DNA from 3 places in the Kitasatospora sp. NEAU-69 genome. Region 2 is predicted to be linked to each of the others. Evidence: riboswitches for the same ligand, from Rfam matches in the RefSeq annotation. Region 2 holds a riboswitch; each other region holds the start of a gene.
The links. A riboswitch is a leader RNA that binds a small molecule or an ion and turns the genes downstream of it on or off. The one in region 2 is predicted to bind cobalamin.
Positions count from the first base shown of each region.

Region 1: another riboswitch for cobalamin. It lies ahead of AC060L_RS32505 (cobalamin biosynthesis protein); the one in region 2 lies ahead of AC060L_RS21060 (CbtB domain-containing protein).
Region 3: another riboswitch for cobalamin. It lies ahead of cobN (cobaltochelatase subunit CobN); the one in region 2 lies ahead of AC060L_RS21060 (CbtB domain-containing protein).

Region 1 covers NZ_JBWXUE010000041.1:38,794-44,587, forward strand. Annotated here, with positions in the region: gene AC060L_RS32500 (cobyric acid synthase) at 1-1,541, opposite strand, end outside; gene AC060L_RS32505 (cobalamin biosynthesis protein) at 1,538-2,494, opposite strand; cobalamin riboswitch at 2,697-2,911, opposite strand; gene AC060L_RS32510 (helix-turn-helix domain-containing protein) at 3,103-3,840, shown strand; gene AC060L_RS32515 (alpha/beta hydrolase) at 4,068-5,192, shown strand; gene AC060L_RS32520 (hypothetical protein) at 5,527-5,794, shown strand, end outside.
Region 2 covers NZ_JBWXUE010000017.1:123,153-128,946, reverse strand. Annotated here, with positions in the region: gene AC060L_RS21080 (nSTAND1 domain-containing NTPase) at 1-1,327, opposite strand, end outside; gene AC060L_RS21075 (hypothetical protein) at 1,324-1,767, opposite strand; gene AC060L_RS21070 ((2Fe-2S)-binding protein) at 1,906-2,736, opposite strand; gene AC060L_RS21065 (CbtA family protein) at 2,733-3,617, opposite strand; gene AC060L_RS21060 (CbtB domain-containing protein) at 3,647-3,862, opposite strand; cobalamin riboswitch at 3,903-4,024, opposite strand; gene AC060L_RS21055 (dihydrofolate reductase family protein) at 4,169-4,813, shown strand; gene AC060L_RS21050 (pyridoxal phosphate-dependent aminotransferase) at 4,956-5,794, shown strand, end outside.
Region 3 covers NZ_JBWXUE010000020.1:82,915-88,708, forward strand. Annotated here, with positions in the region: gene AC060L_RS22820 (precorrin-2 C(20)-methyltransferase) at 1-898, opposite strand, end outside; gene AC060L_RS22825 (precorrin-8X methylmutase) at 895-1,521, opposite strand; gene AC060L_RS22830 (hypothetical protein) at 1,518-2,849, opposite strand; gene AC060L_RS22835 (PDZ domain-containing protein) at 3,073-3,792, shown strand; cobalamin riboswitch at 3,916-4,062, shown strand; gene cobN (cobaltochelatase subunit CobN) at 4,174-5,794, shown strand, end outside.

The DNA of each region.
Region 1 (5,794 bases), on a different contig from region 2:
AGCTCACCTTCCATTGCGCGTGTGGCCGGAGCCCCCGGCGGGACGAACGGCAGGCCGCCGCCCGGACCGCCCTCGATCAGCCGCCACAGCGCGGCGGTGTCGGCATGCTCCTCGATCAGGTCCCCGAGCCGGTCCAGCCGCTCCTCCCGGGCCGCCGCGAACGAGGTGTCCGGCGCGGGCACGAAGGCCCGCCCCGCCATCGCCGCGACCTCGCGCAGGAACGCCCGGCGGAAGCCGTCGTTCTCCAGCGCGCCGTGCCAGGTGGTGCCCCAGACCGAGCCGGTCCGGCAGCCCTCCAGGCCGTGTCCGTCGGCGTCGGACATGAACGGCTCGCCGCCCTCGACCGCGACCACGCCGTGGTGGATCTCGTAACCCGCCACCTGCTCGCCGAGCGCGTAGCCGACCGGCCGGGCCAGCACCTTCTCGACCCCGAACTCGACGGTGGTCGGCAGCAGCCCGAGCCCGTCCACCATGCCCGCGCCGGATTCGACCAGGTCGGTGATCCGCCCGCCCAGCATCTGGTAGCCGCCGCAGACCCCGAGCACCGGCTGACCGGCGGCGGCCCGCCGGCGCAGCGGCTGCTCCAGGCCGCGCTCGCGCAGCCAGGCCAGGTCGGCGACGGTCGCCCGGGTGCCGGGCAGCACCACCAGGTCGGCGTCGGCCAGTTCCTCGGGGCGGGTGGCCCAGCGGACCAGCACCCCGGGCTCCTGGGCCAGCGCGTCCAGGTCGGTGAAGTTGGACAGCCGCGGGAACCGCAGCACGGCCACCCGCAGCACGTCGGCGCCGACCGGCCCGGCCGAGCTGCGGTCGACCACGGCGGACAGGTCGAGCGAGTCCTCGGCGTCCAGCCACAGGCCCGGCAGCATCGGCAGCGTGCCGAGCACCGGACGGCCGGTCAGCTCGTGCAGCATGTCCAGGCCGGGCTTGAGCAGCCGCACGTCGCCGCGGAACTTGTTCACCAGCCAGCCGGCGACCAGCCGCTGGTCCTCGGCGTCGAGCAGCGCGAGCGTGCCGTACATCGCGGCGAAGACGCCGCCGCGGTCGATGTCGCCGACCACCACGACCGGCAGCTCGGCGGCCCGGGCCAGGCCCATGTTCGCGATGTCGCGGTCGCGCAGGTTGATCTCGGCGGGCGAGCCGGCGCCCTCGCAGACCACCACGTCGAACCGGCGGCGCAGGTCGGCCAGGCACTCCAGCGAGCGCTCCAGCAGGTACGGCTTGCGCTCGCGGTAGTCCAGCGCGCCGACCTCGGCGATCGGCCGGCCGAGCAGCACCACCTGGCTGCGCCCGTCCGCGCCGGGCTTGAGCAGCACCGGGTTCATCGCGGCCTCGGGCTCCACCCGGGCGGCCTGGGCCTGCATCACCTGGGCCCGGCCGATCTCCGCGCCGTCCATGGTGACCATCGAGTTGAGCGACATGTTCTGCGCCTTGAACGGCGCGACGCTGACGCCCTGGCGGACCAGCCAGCGGCAGATGCCGGCCGTCACCACGCTCTTGCCGGCGTCCGACGTGGTGCCGGCGACCAGCAGTGCGTTGCTCATATCTTCCTCCCCCTCACAGCACGGCGACGGAGCATCAGGACGCGCGCCGCGACCGTCGTGCCCAGCGCCAGCAGCCCGACCCGCCGGGAGAGCCGGCAGGCCCGTTCGATGTCCGAGACGGCGACCGGGCGCAGCTCGGCGCCCAGCACCGGCCGCTGCTCGACCCTCTCGCCGTAGCGCAGCGGACCGCCGAGGCGCACGCCGAGCGCGCCGGCGAAGGCCGACTCGGCCTGGCCGGCGTTCGGGCTCGGGTGCGCGGAGCCGTCCCGCCGCCAGACCCGCAGCGCGGTGCGGCGGGCGGCGGCGGAGTCCGCCGCCGCGACCGTGAGCAGCGCGGTCAGCCGGGCGCCGGGCCAGCCGGCCACGTCGTCCAGCCGGGCGGCGGCCCAGCCGAACCGCTGGTACTTCACCGACTTGTGCCCCACCATCGCGTCCAGCGTGTTGACGGCGCGGAACGCGAGCAGCCCAGGGGCGCCCGCGAGCGCACCCCAGACCAGCGCGTTGACCACGGCGTCGGCGGTGTTCTCGGCCACCGACTCGACCACCGCCCGGGCGATCTGCGGCTCGTCGAGCGCGCTCGGGTCGCGCCCGCACAGGTGCGGCAGCCGCTGCCGGGCCGCTTCGAGGTCGCCGGCCGCGAGCGAGGCGCCGATGGTCCGGGCCTCGCGGGTGAGCGAGCTGCCGCCGAGCACGGTCCAGCCGGCGAGTGCGGCGCCGACGGAGCGGGCGGAGCGGGCGGTCCGGCCCGGCAGCAGCCGTTCCAGTCCAAACTCCAGTCCGGCTGCGCCGGCCGCCACCGCGCCCACGCAGAGCGCGGTGTGCAGCGCGCCGGCGCCGCGGTGGTCGCGCCACAGCACCCGCTCCAGCCGGGCGGCGGCGGTGCCGAAGCCGGCCACCGGGTGGCCGCGGCGCGGGTCGCCGAAGCGCGCATCGGCGGCGTAGCCGGCCACCATGCCCGCCGCGTAGTCGAGTGCCGTCAGGTCGGTGCGGCTCACCGGGCAGCGCAGGGGTGCGCGGAGCAGGGGAGCACTGGGCAAGGGGGCGCAGAGCAGGGGAGCGCTGGGCAAGGATGCGCCGAGCAGGGGTGCGCATCGCGCAGAGGTGTCGGGGCAGGCTGCATGACTGGCTGTGTCCTCACTCAGGGTCCGCGCCCTGGATCGACGAACCGGGGGCGAGAGTCTCCTGGCTCCCGGGGCCGACACACCCTCGGGCCCCGCCGGCGGGGCCGGCCGGTCTCGCCGTCAGCAGCGGGCCGTGACCATGGTTTCGAGCGTGCTCCCCGGTGACAGTGGCGGGACCGCGCCGGATTCGCACCGGCTTCCTCTCCTTGCCTCCGTATGGCCCAAGGATCCCACCACGTGCCGGAACCGGGCGTCAACCGGACCCCGGCCTGGTGGATCACACCGGGGGCGGGCCGGCGAAACCGTCACTACCTCCGAGTAACCGCGCTGCTCGGCGGGGTGGCCTCAGCGAATCGTCCAACACCCTTGCGGGGCCGGTGCTCCGGCTTCGTGCATTCGGCGGGTGGGGCGGGCCATGCCCGGGCGCCTAGCGTCGGGGCATGCGAAGAACCAGGCTGCCGGTCCCCGCCCCGGTCCCGTTCTCCCCGCAGGCCGCCCGGACGCACCGGGCCGCCCTCGGGCTCACCCCGGACCAGGTGGTGGCGGGGATGGCGGCGAACGGCGTCCGGCTGCTGGCGGGCCATCTGCTCAGCTGGGAGGCGGGCGAGCTGCGCCCCGACGAGGTGGAGCTGATCGCGCTGGCCCGCGCGCTGTGGTGCCCGGTGGCGCAGCTGATGGGCGCCGCCCCGGCGAGCCTGCGCGACTTCCGGGTGGCCCGCGAGCTGAGCCAGGAGCAGGCGGCAGCGCGGATCGGGATCGGCGTGCGCACGTACGTCACCGCCGAGCTGACCGGCCGTTGGACCGGGGACGAGACCGAGACCGCCGCGCTGATCGAGGAGCTCGGCCTGACGCTGCGCGACCTGGTGCGGGTGACCGACCGGGCCGCCGAGCTGGAGCTGCGGCTGCGTCAGGCGGTGGACGGGCGCTGGCAGGCGCAGCTGAAGGCGGTCGGCCGGCTGGTGCCGGTGGCGAAGCCGGTGCTCTCCCAGGTGCTGGCGGCGCTGCACGGCGAGTCCCAGGCGGGCTCCTCGCACTGGGGCGCCTCGACCTGGGGCGGGACGGGAGCGGCGGGAGCGGCCGGCCCGGCGACCGTGGAGGCGGCGGTGAGCACCGGGGCGCCGGTGGAGCGGTTCTGGGCGCTGCTGGCGAACGCGGACACCGGCGGCCTGCCGGTCTGACCGCGCCGGGGCCGGGTCGTGCCGGGGCCGGGTCGTGCCGGGATTGGGGCGTGCCGGATTCGGGGCGTGCCGGGCCCGGGGCGGTGGACTTGACGTTCCGTGGTCCCGGACCAGCCCACCCGCCCCGGACGGCTGCCTTCCGGTGGCCCGGCGCGGCGTCCCGGGGTGAACTGGGGTCGTTCCGTGCCGTCCCGGCGTGGGGCGCCGCCACAACCCAGGGGAGAGCCATGCGTTGGGGAACCGCCGCCGTCGCGGCCACCGCGGTCGCCGTCGCAGCGGGCGCCGTCGTCGTGATCGTCGGCCGCCGGGTGTCCGACCTCGCCCTGCGGACCGGGGCCGAGGGCACCGAGCCCGGCCAGGACGAGCCGCCGCTGCGGGTGCACGAGATCGCCGCCCGGGAGGTGACGCTGACCCGCACCCCGGCCAGCGGCCGGCGCGGCCGTTACGCGCTGGACTGGCCCGGCGGCCACGCCGTGGTCGGCGAGGTGCTGCGCACCGCCCCGCAGACCGTCACCCGGCGCCTGGAGCAGATCGCCGGCACCGCGCCGAGCACGGGCACCGAGGTCGAGCTGAGCCCGCGGGTGCTGCGCGGCGACCCCGGCTCGGCCTGCGGGCTGGACTACCTCGACGTGCTCGTGGACGGCGAGCTCGGCACGCTGCCCGCCTGGTACGTGCCGGCGATCCGCGGCACCTGGGTGATCGCGGTGCACGGCCGGTTCGCCGACCGCCAGCAGGCGCTCCCGGCGCTGCCGCTGCTCAAGCGGCTCCAGCTGCCCGCGCTGGTGATCAGCTGCCGCGGCGACCAGGGCGCGCCGCCGGCCCCCGACGGGCTCGGCCACTTCGGCGAGACCGAGTGGAACGACGTCGAGGCGGCGATCCGGTTCGCCAAGCACGCCGGCGCCGGCCGGATCGTGCTGTACGGCTGGTCGGTCGGCGCCGCGACGGTGCTGCAGACCGCGGCCCGCTCGGACTACCGCGACTCGATCGCCGGGCTGATCCTCGATTCGCCGGTGCTGGACTGGGACGCCTCGGTGCGCGGGCTGGCCGCCCGGGCCGGCGTGCCGACCGCGCTGACCGGGCTCGGCGCGCTGGCGGCCGAGGGCCGCACCGGCGTGGACGTGGCCGGCTTCGCGCGGCTCGCCGACGGCACCGACCTGGCCGCCCCCGTGCTGCTGCTGCACAGCCCGCAGGACGGCGTCGCGCCGTACGAGGCGGCGAGCAGGCTGGCCGAGCGCCGCAGCGACCTGGTGAGCCTGCACCCGGTCCCCGGGGCCGGGCACGCCGCGCTCTGGAACGCCGACCCGCACGGCTACGAGGAGACGCTGCGGCGCTTCCTGACCCCGCTGCTCTGAGCCCTGCTGCTCTGAACCCTGCTGCTCTGAACCCCGCTGCTCTGACCGACCACCGGGCGGCCGCCGCCCGCCGCCGCTCGCGGTCGTCCGCAGTCGAACACGACTTAACGCAGTACCTCCGGGCCGATCCGGCACCACCCGGCGGTCACCCCGTTCGGTCACTCCTTGACCACGCACCGTGCCCCCCACTACTGTCGTGCACAGGTCACCAGTCGATCAACGGCCCGGTTTGGGCTCTCTTGCCCCAACTCCGCCCGCCCGTCCACCCAACGCTGTAGAAGACGCGCCGAACTCGATGTGACAGAAGCCCCGCAGACGGGGAAGACTGCACGGCGTGACGTCTCGGAACCCGCGCGACCGTGATGCCCCGCTCCCGCCGACCATGGGTACCGGCGCGACGGTGACCCGTCTACCCGGAACGGCCCGCCGCGCCGACAGCGCGCAGCCGGGCCGTCCCGCCGTACCCCGGCGGCGTACCCCGAAGCCGGCCCCCGGCCGCGGCCGCGTCCCGGTGCCCGAGGGGCAGCCGGCACCGGCCGAGCTGGCCCCGCTGGCCCGCCGGATGCTCGCCGACGCCGTGCGGATCGCCCGCTGGGCCGGCG
Region 2 (5,794 bases):
GCCTGGTCAGCAGTCGTCCGCGGGTGAAGCCGGCGAGCACGGCATCGGCGGCCGCGGGATCCAGGCCTTCGGTCAGCGCGCGCTCGGTCCGTGCGCGGCGGGTGTCATCCGATCCTTCGCCGATTCTGACCAGCCGTCGGAAGATCACCGTGGCGGCCTGCTGCCCGTCCGCCGGCAACCGGCGGTAGACGTCCTCCGCAGTCGCGGCGACGGCACCCTGGATCCGGCCGGAGGCCCGGTAGCCGTCGACGGTCAGGATCGAACCGTGCCGCTGCTGCCAGGTGACCCGGAGCGCGTGGGCGAGCAGCGGCAGGCGCCCGGCCTCGTAGCCGCGCTCGGGCGCCGAGCCGTCGCCGCCGCCGTTCTCGTCACCGCCGTCGCCGTGCTGCCCGTCGGAGCCTGGCGACGAGTGCGCGGCAACGCCCAAGTCGCTCAGCAGCAGCTCGACCAGGCCCTCCTCGAACTCCAGACGCTCCCGCTGCGCGGGGATCAGGATCGCCTCGCGCAGCTCGTCCCGGCCCATCGGCCCGAGGAAGACCTGCCGGTGCTCCAGCGCCGCACGCAGCGAGTCGTACTGCGCGAAGCGGGCGTAGAAGTCCGCGCGAACGCCGTAGACGACCAGCGCGACCGGCCCGTCGGACCCGTTCGCCGGCTGCTCCGCCAGGCGTTCCAGCGCGGTGACGAAGCGGTTGCGCTGCTCCTCGCCGGCCACCTGGGTGAAGAGCTCCTCGGCCTGGTCGACGATCACGAGCAGCCGGCCGGCCCGCTGCCGCTCCAGCGCGGTCCGGAGCCGGTCGCCGAGGGCCCGCGGGTCGTCGGCCAGCTCGCGTTCGACGTCGGCCGGGTCACCGTCGGTCAGCGCGGCCAGGTGCCTGGCGAGCGCGACCACCGGGTGGGCGCCCGGGGTGAACACCAGGCAGGGCCAGCGACGTGACCCCGGCAGCACCCCGCGGGCGAGTGCGGGCACCAGGCCCGCCTGCAGCAGCGAGGACTTGCCCGCGCCGGAGGCGGCCACCACCGCGACCGCACCGCCGTCCCGGAGGCACTCGTCGAGCCGGCCGGTCAGCCTGGCGAGGGTCCGGTCACGGCCGAAGAACCACTGGGCCTGCTCGGCGCCGAACGCGGTCATCCCGGGGTACGGGCACTCGTCACTGCTGTTGCTGCCGTCGCTGCTTCCGCTTCCGGACTCGACCCGGCGGACGCGGTGAATGCCGTCCCCGTAGTGCACATGCAGATCGCGGGCGGCGATGTGCTGGTCACCGGCGGCCATGTAGATGGTGCCGGAGCCGGATGCATAGGCCTCCAGCCGGATCGGAGGTTCGCTCACTGCCCGGTGATGTGCATGTCGCGGCCGGACATGAAGACCTTCGCGTGGTCCGAGGCGGTGGCCCGCATGGTCACCCGGCTCCCGCCCGTGCCGGACTCGTCCTCGGACTCGGCTTCGTCCCGGTTCAGTTCGGCCACCAGCTCACGCAGCTCCGCGGCGAGCGAGGGGTCGGCCCGCAGCGCGTCACGCAGCCGGGCCCGCCACTCAACGGCCAGCTCCTGCGCCACCTGCTCGTCCCCGGCCTCACGGGCCGCCAGCAGCTCCTCGCGGGTCTCGCTCAGCTGGGCCTCGACGGCCTCCGCCGCCTCGGGCTGCTGCCCGTGCCGGCGGCGCCACAGCGCCGTCACCGCGTTCTTGGCGTTCTCCCAGCCGTCGGTTGCCAGCCGACCCACCAGCGCGGTCGCCGCCGCCGATGCCAGTGCCACCAGTTCGGGATCCATCCCCGGTCCCCCGCCTTTGCAGACATGTCCGTTCGTCAACCCGGTGCCGCCATTCTGCTGGCCGACCCGATGCCCGAACAACTCCCCTGGTCATGACGGCAACCGGACAAGCCACGGGCCTGGCGGGCGCCGCCGGCGCTACGTGGGGCGGGCCCGGGTCCGGGCGGGTGAGGCGAGGACGCAGTCCCCGCACAGGCCGCCCGCGTGGTCCGGGGCGGCTCGGTAGATCAGGCAGCAGCTTCGGCGGCGGAAGGCGGTACCGTCGGCCGCCGTGCTGCCGGCGCCGCGCAGTGGCGGCTGCTCCAGCAGCAGGCCCGCGAACTCGCGTGCCCGTGGGCCAAGTTCGGGGGCCGTGCGGGCGATGGCGGCGGCCGCTCCGTTGACGGCCGAGGCGACGTTGCCCCAGAGGATGTGCGGCGAGACCGCGTAGGCGCCGGTGGCCTCCACCAGGTCGCGGATCGGCCCCTCCAGCAGTTCCGTGCCCAGCCGCGCGGCACGTTCGGCCGGGTCGGCCACCGGCGCAGCCGTCCGGTCGGGCAGGGACAGCGGGAACATCGAGCCGAGCGTCGGCTGCCATCTCGCCTCCCGCAGGCCGTACGGGAGCACGGCGCCCGTGAGCACGGCGACCGCGAAGGGCGGGGAGAGCAGCCGGGAGGCGAGGCCCAGTTGGGTCACCGAGGCGGCCACCCGCAGCTCGACGGCCTCGCCGGGCTGCCCACTGCCCGCGGCCAGGTAGCCGCGCACGGCGGTCACCCGGTCGCGCAACACCGAGGGGTCGTCGAGCAGTTCGCCCATGCTCCGCCAGGGCTCCTCGGCCGGGGTCGGGCCGTGCACCTCGAAGGCGAAGAAAGGCCCGAGGGCCGCGATCCTCTCCGGGATCGCGGCCCTGGGCTCCGGGTGCGTCGTGGCGGACGCCGTGGTGGACGCCGTGGTGGACGCCGTGGCAGGCCGACGCTCCGGCTCGGTCATGCCGCCGCGACCGGCTTCGGCTGGACCGGGGCGGGCGCCGGCGCGGGCGCCACAGCGGTCTCGGTGCGCGGGTTGAGCAGACGCTCCGCCATCGGCCCGAAGACGAGGCCGAGGCAGGCCCAGAGCAGCAACTGCGCGGCCACCGAGTAGAAGCGGAAGCTGAACAGCGTGTCGGCGGGGAACCCGGGATAGACGATGGTGCCCCTGGCGTCGGCCAGCGGCAGCGGCGTCTCCGTCGCGTGGTGCCCGAACTCGCTCACGTTGTCCGAGAGTTCACCGAGCGAGGGAAGCAGCGCCATGATCGTGCCGAGCACCAGCACGTAGCCGGCCCCGGCCAGCAGGGCGGCGTTCCAGTTGCCGAAGCGGGCCTGCAGGCGCTTGCCCAGCCAGACGGCGGCGACCAGGAAGACCACCGAGCAGAGCACCATGCCCAGGTACAGATTGCCCCGGTCGCGGATCGTGTCGGGGTGGCCGATCGACGGCGGGTTCGCCGGGTACTTGATGAACGGCACGAAGTACAGGCCGAGGAAGCCGCCGAGCGCCACCAGCATCGCCAGGGTGCGCGGCCGCAGCTTGCCGACCCGGCCCAGGCAGACGGTGTACGCGACCGCGAACAGCGCGCCCATCGCCATGCCGAAGAACACCATGCCGACGCCGATGCCGATGTTGGCCTGGACGGTGCGGCTGAAGATGTCGGGGCCGGCGTCGGCGACCGGCGCCCCGGCGGCCTTGTCCAGCGCCTCCTGCGCGGCGTCGCGGCCGCTCTCGTAGGCGATGGCCGCGTTGATCTGCGGTTCGGCGAAGATTCGTGCGAAAACGAACGCGAGCAGGCCGGCCACTGCGCCGGCGATCACGCCGCGCAGGATGAGTCTCTTTTCCATGTTCTTGGTTCTGTCCGTACTCCGGTTCGTCAGTGGCAGGGGAAGCCGAGGAAGTGCCGGGAGTCGTGCACGAACTCGTGGATGTGCATGTCCTTGCCGAAGACGGAGTAGGCGCCCTGGTCAACGCCGATGAAGTAGTACACCGCGAGGGCGATCAGCGCGGTGCCGACCAGCCAGAGAACCGCCCGCGACACCGGCATGACGACCGGGGTGGGAATGGCGGCAGGATTGGACAGACTGCTCACAGTTGGAGCCTCCTTCAGGGGATCGTGCGTCCCACAGGTGATTTGGAGCGCGGTGATGGCGTCGTATCTGACTGACGAACCGCCCGGGGGCCGTTCGCTCACAGTGGCGCGACCGTGCTGGAGTCTCACCAGCTTCCCTACGCCATCACTACCTGGGGAAGGTTAGGGCCCTGCCGATGAGCCGTCAATCGCCTCCGTTCGCAACCTTGGTCCGGGCAGGCACCGCCGTGGCGCGGGGCTCAATGTCGGTGGGCGCATTTAGGCTCGGTTTTGGCCATGGAGTCCGACGTGAGGGACGTGAGTGTCATGTCGCGTGTTCGAGTGCACAATTTCAGCGTGTCGCTGGACGGCTTCGCCGCCGGGGCGGGACAGGGGCTGGAGACCCCGTTCGGGCATGCCGGGACTCGGCTGGTCGAGTGGTTCTTCGAGACCCGCGCCTTCAACGAGATGAACGGCAAGGCCGGCGGCCGCAGCGGTGTCGACAGCGCCCTCGCCTCGACCTGGGGGCCCGGGATCGGGGCGGAGATCATGGGCCGCAACAAGTTCGGTCCGCAGCGCGGCCCGTGGACCGACGAGGAGTGGAAGGGCTGGTGGGGAGCGAACCCGCCGTTCCACACCCCGGTGTTCGTGCTGACGCACCACCCGCGCCCGCCCGTGGAGATGGAGGGCGGCACGGTCTTCCACTTCATCGACGCCACGCCGCAGGAGGCGCTGCGGCAGGCCCGCGAGGCCGCGGGCGGCCTCGATGTGCGGATCGGCGGGGGCGCGGCCACGGTCAGGCAGTTCCTCGCGGAGGACCTGGTCGACCACCTCCACGTCTCCCTGGTCCCGATCGTCCTCGGCCGCGGTGAGCGGCTGTGGGACGGACTGGAAGGGCTGGAGCAGCGGTTCCAGGTCGAGTCGGTGACGACACCCAGCGGCATCACCCATCTGACCTTCACCCGCCCGTAGCTCCGCCTCGGCGACGGATCGCGGTCACCCACACTGCCCTGCACTGCCCTTGTATGCAAATTTATTTGCATCTACTCTGGGCGGCGCAGGAGCTGTTGCATGGCTCCGGCTGATCTCTGTGGGGAGTGTGGGCTACGTGACGATGCATTCGGCGACCTTGGCCATCAACGAGACGCTCCAGGCCCGCCGGGCCGCGGGGCAGAAGGTGCTGCACCTGGGGTTCGGCGAGGCAGGCCTGCCGGTGCCGGATTCGGTTGCCGAGGTGCTCGCCGGTGCGGCCGGACGCAACGGCTACGGGCCGGTGGTCGGATCCTTGGCTGCTCGGGAGGCCGCGGCCGGCTGGTTCTCCCGGCGAGGCCTGCCGACCCGTCCCGACCAGGTGATCTTCGCGCCGGGCAGCAAGCCGTTGCTGTTCGCTCTGCTCCTGGCGCTGCCCGGGGACGTCGTGCTGCCGTGCCCGTCATGGGTGAGCTACGCGGCCCAGGCGTCGCTGGCGGCGAAGCGGACCATCGGGGTTCCGATCCCGGCCGAGGCCGGCGGCGTGCCGGATCCGCAGCTGCTGGAACAGGCTCTGGAGGAGGCGCGGGCGACCGGTGCCCGGCCGGGAATTCTCGTGCTGACCGTGCCCGACAACCCGACCGGCACGGTGGCGCGCGTGGAGCACGTGCGCGAGGTGTGCGCGATCGCCGAGAGGTGGGGGCTGGCGGTGATCGCGGACGAGATCTACGCCGACCTCGTCCATGACGGCCGGATGCCGCACGCCACGGATTTCCTGCCGCAGCGCACGGTGGTGACCACCGGGCTGAGCAAGTCGATGGCCCTGGGCGGCTGGCGGATCGGCATGGCCCGAGTGCCTCAGGGTGCCTGGGGGCAGAGCCTGATGGGCGACCTGGTCGGGGTGGCCAGTGAGATCTGGTCGAGCCTGGCCGCGCCCATGCAGGCGGTGGCCGCTCATGTGCTGCAGGACCCGGCGGAGCTGGT
Region 3 (5,794 bases), on a different contig from region 2:
GGTCGGTCGCACCGGCCAGCGCACCGCGCGCCTCGGCGGTCAGCCAGAGCGGGCCGGCCGGGCCGAGCCCGACCACCACGACCTCGCCCCGGCCCGGCTCCGGCTCGCGCGCGGGCCGGTTGAGCGGGCTGGGCACGACGGCGACCGCGAAGTACGGCACGCTCTCGGGGTCCACCTCGGCCAGCGGCGCGGTCCGCTCACCCGCCATGGTGGCGCGCTCCACGTACTGCGCCTCGTCGAGCCGGCCGGCCCGCTCCAGCGCCCGGCGCACGGTCGGGAAGGTGCGGCCGAGCTTCATCACCACGGCCGCGTCGGTGCCGGCCAGCCGGGCGGTCAGCTCCTCCTCGGGCAGCGTGCCCGGGATGATGGTCAGCACCTCCTCCGCCTCGACCAGCGCGGTGCCCAGGCGCGCGGCGGCCGCGCTGACCGAGGTCACGCCGGGCACCACCTCGGTCGGGTAGCGGTGCGCCAGGCGCTTGTGCATGTGCTGGTACGAACCGTAGAAGAGCGGGTCGCCCTCGGCGAGCACCGCGACGTCCCGGCCGGCGTCCAGGTGGGCGGCGAGCCGGGCCGCGGCCTCCTCGTAGAACTCCTCCAACGCGCCCCGGTAGCCGCCGGGGTGGTCGGTGGTCTCCACGGTGACCGGATAGACCAGCTGCTCCTCGATCTGACTGCCCGTCAGATAGCGCTCGGCTATCGAGCGGGCGATCGACCGGCCGTGCCGGGCGCTGTGGTAGGCGACCACATCGGCCCGGCCGATCAGCTCGACGGCCCGCACGGTCAGCAGCGAGGGGTCACCCGGACCGAGCCCGATCCCGTACAGCCGGCCGGTCGCGCCACCGCCACCCTGCGGGTCCGCCTGAGGTCCTGCCTGAGGTTCTGTCTGACGATCCGTCATTCGACCTCACTCGCAATCGCGTTGAGCGCGGCGGCGGCCATCGCACTGCCGCCGCGGCGGCCGCGGACCACCAGGTGCTCCAGGCCCGAGGGGTGCTCGGCCAGCGCCTGCTTGGACTCGGCCGCGCCGATGAAGCCCACCGGGACGCCGATCACCGCGGCCGGGCGCGGCGCGCCCGCCTCGATCATCTCCAGCAGCCGGAAGAGCGAGGTCGGCGCGTTGCCGACGGCGACCACCGCGCCCTCCAGGTGCGGCAGCCACAGCTCCATCGCGGCGGCACTGCGGGTGTTCCCCAACTCGGCTGCCAGGCCCGGAACTCGCGGGTCGGAGAGGGTGCAGATGACCTCGTTGTCGGCGGGCAGCCGCTTGCGGGTCACGCCGCTGGCCACCATCGAGACGTCGCACAGGATCGGCGCACCGGCCCGCAGTGCGGCACGCGCCGAGGCGACCACGCCCGGGGTCCAGAGCAGGTCGGCGACCAGGTCGGTCATCCCGCAGGCGTGGATCATCCGCACCGCGACCTGGGAGACGTCGGCCGGCAGACCGGCCAGGTCAGCCTCGGCGCGGATGGTGGCAAAGGACTCGCGGTAGATCGCCGCGCCGTCCTTCTCGTACTCGATCACGTGGTCCTCCGGGCGGCGGCGACGGCCGCTGCCATCTCTTGGTTCGGCACTTCTGCTGCGCTGTCGGCCGGCTGCGCGCCGCCACCGGTCCGGTGTACCCGGTAGCCGCCGGTGGTCGCGAGGACGTCGACGTACGGGCCGGCCGGGTGGCCGCAGCGGCGCTCGCAGCCCGACCAGTGCACCGGGAGCAGCGGCGGCTCCCGGTCGTCCTGCCGGCCCCGGTGGCCCTGCTGATCCCGGTGGGTGGCGGTCGACGGGGCGGCGTCCAGTGCGGCGGCCGCGTCGGTGCGCACGTCGGCGAGCGACTTCGCGCAACCGGGCGCACCGGTGCAGGCGGTGGCCTGCTCCCACGGCGAGCCGGGGTCGGTGCGCAGGCCGGCGGCGGCCAGCCGTGGCAGTTCGGCGGGCGCCGCACCCGGCAGCACCACACCGCGCCACGGGGTGACCCGCAGCCCGCCGGAGCTCGCCGCGACCAGGGCCCGCCACTGCTCGGCGCTCGCCCGGCCGAACCGCAGTCCGACAACCAGGGCCTGTCCGGGCGCACCCGTGAGGACCCCGACCTCGGGACGACGGCCCGGCTGCGCCGGCAGCGGCCGGCGGCTCAGGCCGAGCCGCTCGGCCAGCACGGCGCCGGTCGGGTCGGCCTCGCGGATCCGCCAGCCGCCACTGCGCAGCCGGACGAACTCCTCGGCCGCCGCGAGCGCGTCCGCCGGTCCGGCCACCGGAGCGCACCAGTCGGCGCGGCCGAGCCGCAGCAGCGCACCGGCGCCGTCGGTCGGCGCGGCGGCAGCAGCACCGTCGGTGGCAGCGCCGTCGGTGGCAGCGATCAAGGTCACATCGGCGTCCAGTGACGCGACGTCACCGCGCCCGTCGTCCAGCGCGAAGAGGAACCGTCCGGAGAGCTCACGGGCGGTCACCGAGTCGCAGATCAACGCGTCCAGCTCACGCACCCAGGCCGTCAGGTCGCGGCCGCCGTCGAGGCCGGCGAGCGGCGAGGCGACGATGTTGCGCACCCGCTCGTGCGCATCGGACGGCAGCAGCCCGACCGCGCGCAGCCGGGCCGCGAGCTCCGCGCCCGCGTCGGCCGGCAGCCCGCGCAGCTGCACGTTGCCACGCGAGGTGGTCTCCAGCGAGCCGTCCCCGAGCTGCTCGGCGGCGCGGGCCAGCGCGAGCGCCTGATCCGCCGCCAGCAGACCGCCGGGCACCCGGACCCGGGCCAGCGCCCCGTCGTCGGCGGCATGCAGCCGCAGCGCGCCCGGGCAGGCGTCGTCACGCCCCCGACCAGCCCGGACGGGGGCAGGCTCGGAGGAGGCGGGTGAGGGTGACATGGCCGCGAGCATACCGATGATCCGACCGGACGTATGCCCCGCAAGAAGCGTGATCCGCGTCTCCAGCGACATGACCCGACTGCGTACCACTGCTGCTACAGCGGGGTCACAAGTGACAGAAGGGACAGACGGGACTGGTACGGTCGTTCGCTGCCGCGCCATCAGAGGGCGGCCGTCACACGATCACCGCGTGGTGATCCGCTGAACAACGGGGGAGCACGACATGAGCGCATTCGGCGCACGCACAACCATGCTCGGATTCGTCACGCTGGCCGCGATCGGCTCGCTGGCCATGACCGCCTGCGGGCCCGACGAGACCACCGGACCGAGCACGGCCGGCACGTCCGCAGCCGCAGCCGCACCGAGCAAGTCCGCCGCAGCATCGCCGCTCGCACCGACCGGTGCGGCGGCGCCGACCGGCGCGCCGACCAGCCCGGCGGCAAGCAAGAGCGCCGGCGGCACCGGCGCCGCGACCGGCGGAAGCGGCACGGACGCCAAGGCCGGCCAGACCTTCAAGATCGGCCAGCCGGCCCAGTTCCCGTTCACCTACGGCAGCACGAAGGGCACCATCGCGCTGACCGTCACCTCGATCGAGGCCGGCAGCCCGGCCGACCTCACCGCGCTCAAGCTCGGTGACCAGGCGGCCGGCAAGGTCCCGTACTACATCCACTTCTCGGTCAAGAACACCGGCAGCACCGACCTGTCCTTCTCCAGCGTGACCCAGATCAAGGGGCTGCTGCCGGACGGCACCGAGGCCCAGGACCTGATGATGATCGGCCAGTTCGACAAGTGCCCGAACAACTCGCTGCCGAGCGGCTTCACCACCGGCCAGACCGCGACGAGCTGCGCGGTCGCGCTCGCCCCGTCGGCCTCCACGAAGGTCACCGGAGCCGAGTACTGGGGCGACCCGTTCACCCTGGGCAAGGGCCTCACCTGGAAGTAGCCCACACCCGGCGGTGATCCGCCCGACGACAGGCCCCCGGGCCGGGACGTGCGCCACGGCGGGCCGCGCGTCCCGGCCCGTGCGCATGGCAGCACGCCCGCCCACCCACCATTTACCGGTCGGTCTAAGATGTCGCCGGACGGGCCGTCGGCCCGTGCACGCCAGTGACGGCGCGGGGAGGAAACCGGTGCGAAGCCGGTGCGGTCCCGCCACTGTGACCACGGCTCAGCGGCCGTGGCAGCCAGGAACTCCCGGCCGTCCCTTCACGCGCCCCCAGCCTGTGGCCGGGGGCACTCCCATCGGGGCGCGGACCCCGAGGAAGGCCCGCCGAATGTGCATCGCCATGCCCGTGACCGCCCACCGCGCCGGGAGGGCCGCCGCGTGATCCTGCTCCTGTCGACCTCCGACACCGACCTGCTCTCCGCCCGCGCGTCCGCCGGCCCGGTCCCGTACCGGCTCGGCAACCCGGCCCGGCTCGCCCCCGAGGACCTGCCCGCGCTGGTCGAGGGCACCGACCTGGTGGTGGTCCGGCTGCTCGGCGGCCGCCGCGCCTGGCAGGAGGGCCTGGACGCGCTGCTGGCCGGCCCACGCCCGGTGATCGTGCTGAGCGGTGAGCAGGCCCCGGACGCGCAGCTGATGGAGCTGTCCACCGTCCCGGCCGGCCTCGCCGCCGAGGCGCACGCCTACCTCGCGCACGGCGGCCCGGCGAACCTGGCCGAGCTCGCCGCCTTCCTCTCCGACACCGTGCTGCTCACCGGCCACGGCTTCGCGCCGCCCGCCTCGGCGCCCGACTGGGGTCCGCTGGAGCGCACGCCGCGCCGCACCGAGGGCCCGTCCGTCGCGGTCCTCTACTACCGCGCGCACCACATGAGCGGCAACACCGCGTTCGTGGACACGCTCTGCGCGGCGATCGAGGACGCCGGCGGCCAGGCCCGCCCGTTCTACTGCTCCTCGCTGCGCGGCGCGCCCGCCGAGCTGCTCGCCGAACTCGGCGCCGCCGACGCGATCGTGACCACCGTGCTGGCCGCCGGCGGCACCCGCCCCGCCGAGGCACAGGCCGGCGGCGACGAGGAGGCCTGGGACGCCGGCGCACTGGCCGCGCTCGACCGGCCGATCCTGCAGGCGCTCTGCCTGACCTGGTCGCGCGAGCAGTGGGAGTCCAGCGACGACGGCCTCTCCCCGCTGGACACCGCGACCCAGGTCGCCGTCCCGGAGTTCGACGGCCGGCTGATCACCGTCCCGTTCTCCTTCAAGGAGCTCGACGAGGACGGCCTGACGGTCTACGCGGCCGACCCCGAGCGCGCCGCCCGGGTCGCCGGGATCGCGGTGCGGCACGCCAGGCTGCGGCACATCCCGGCCGCCGAGCGGCGGTTGGCGCTGGTGCTGTCCGCGTACCCGACCAAGCACGCCCGGGTCGGCAACGCGGTGGGCCTGGACACCCCCGCGAGCGCGGCCCGCCTGCTGCGCCGCCTGCGCGACGAGGGCTGGGACCTCGGCGAGGGCTTCCCCGGCATGGAGCCGGTGGAGGGCGAGCACGAGGGCGACGCGCTGATCAAGGCGCTGATCGAGGCCGGCGGTTACGACCAGGACTGGCTCACCGAGGACCAGCTGGCCCGCAACCCCGTCCGGATCCCGGCCGCCGACTACCGCCGCTGGTACGCGACGCTGCCCGAGGGCCTGCGCGGCGACGTCGAGGAGCACTGGGGCCCGGCCCCGGGCGAGCTGTACGTGGACCGCAGCCAGAACCCGGACGGCGACATCGTGCTCGCCGCGATGCGGGCCGGCAACCTGCTCGTGCTGGTCCAGCCGCCGCGCGGCTTCGGCGCCAACCCGGTCGCCATCTACCACGACCCGGACCTGCCGCCCTCGCACCACTACCTGGCCGCCTACCGCTGGATCGCGGCCGCCCAGGCCGACGGCGGCTTCGGCGCCGACGCGGTGGTGCACCTCGGCAAGCACGGCAACCTGGAGTGGCTGCCCGGCAAGACCGCCGCGCTCTCCG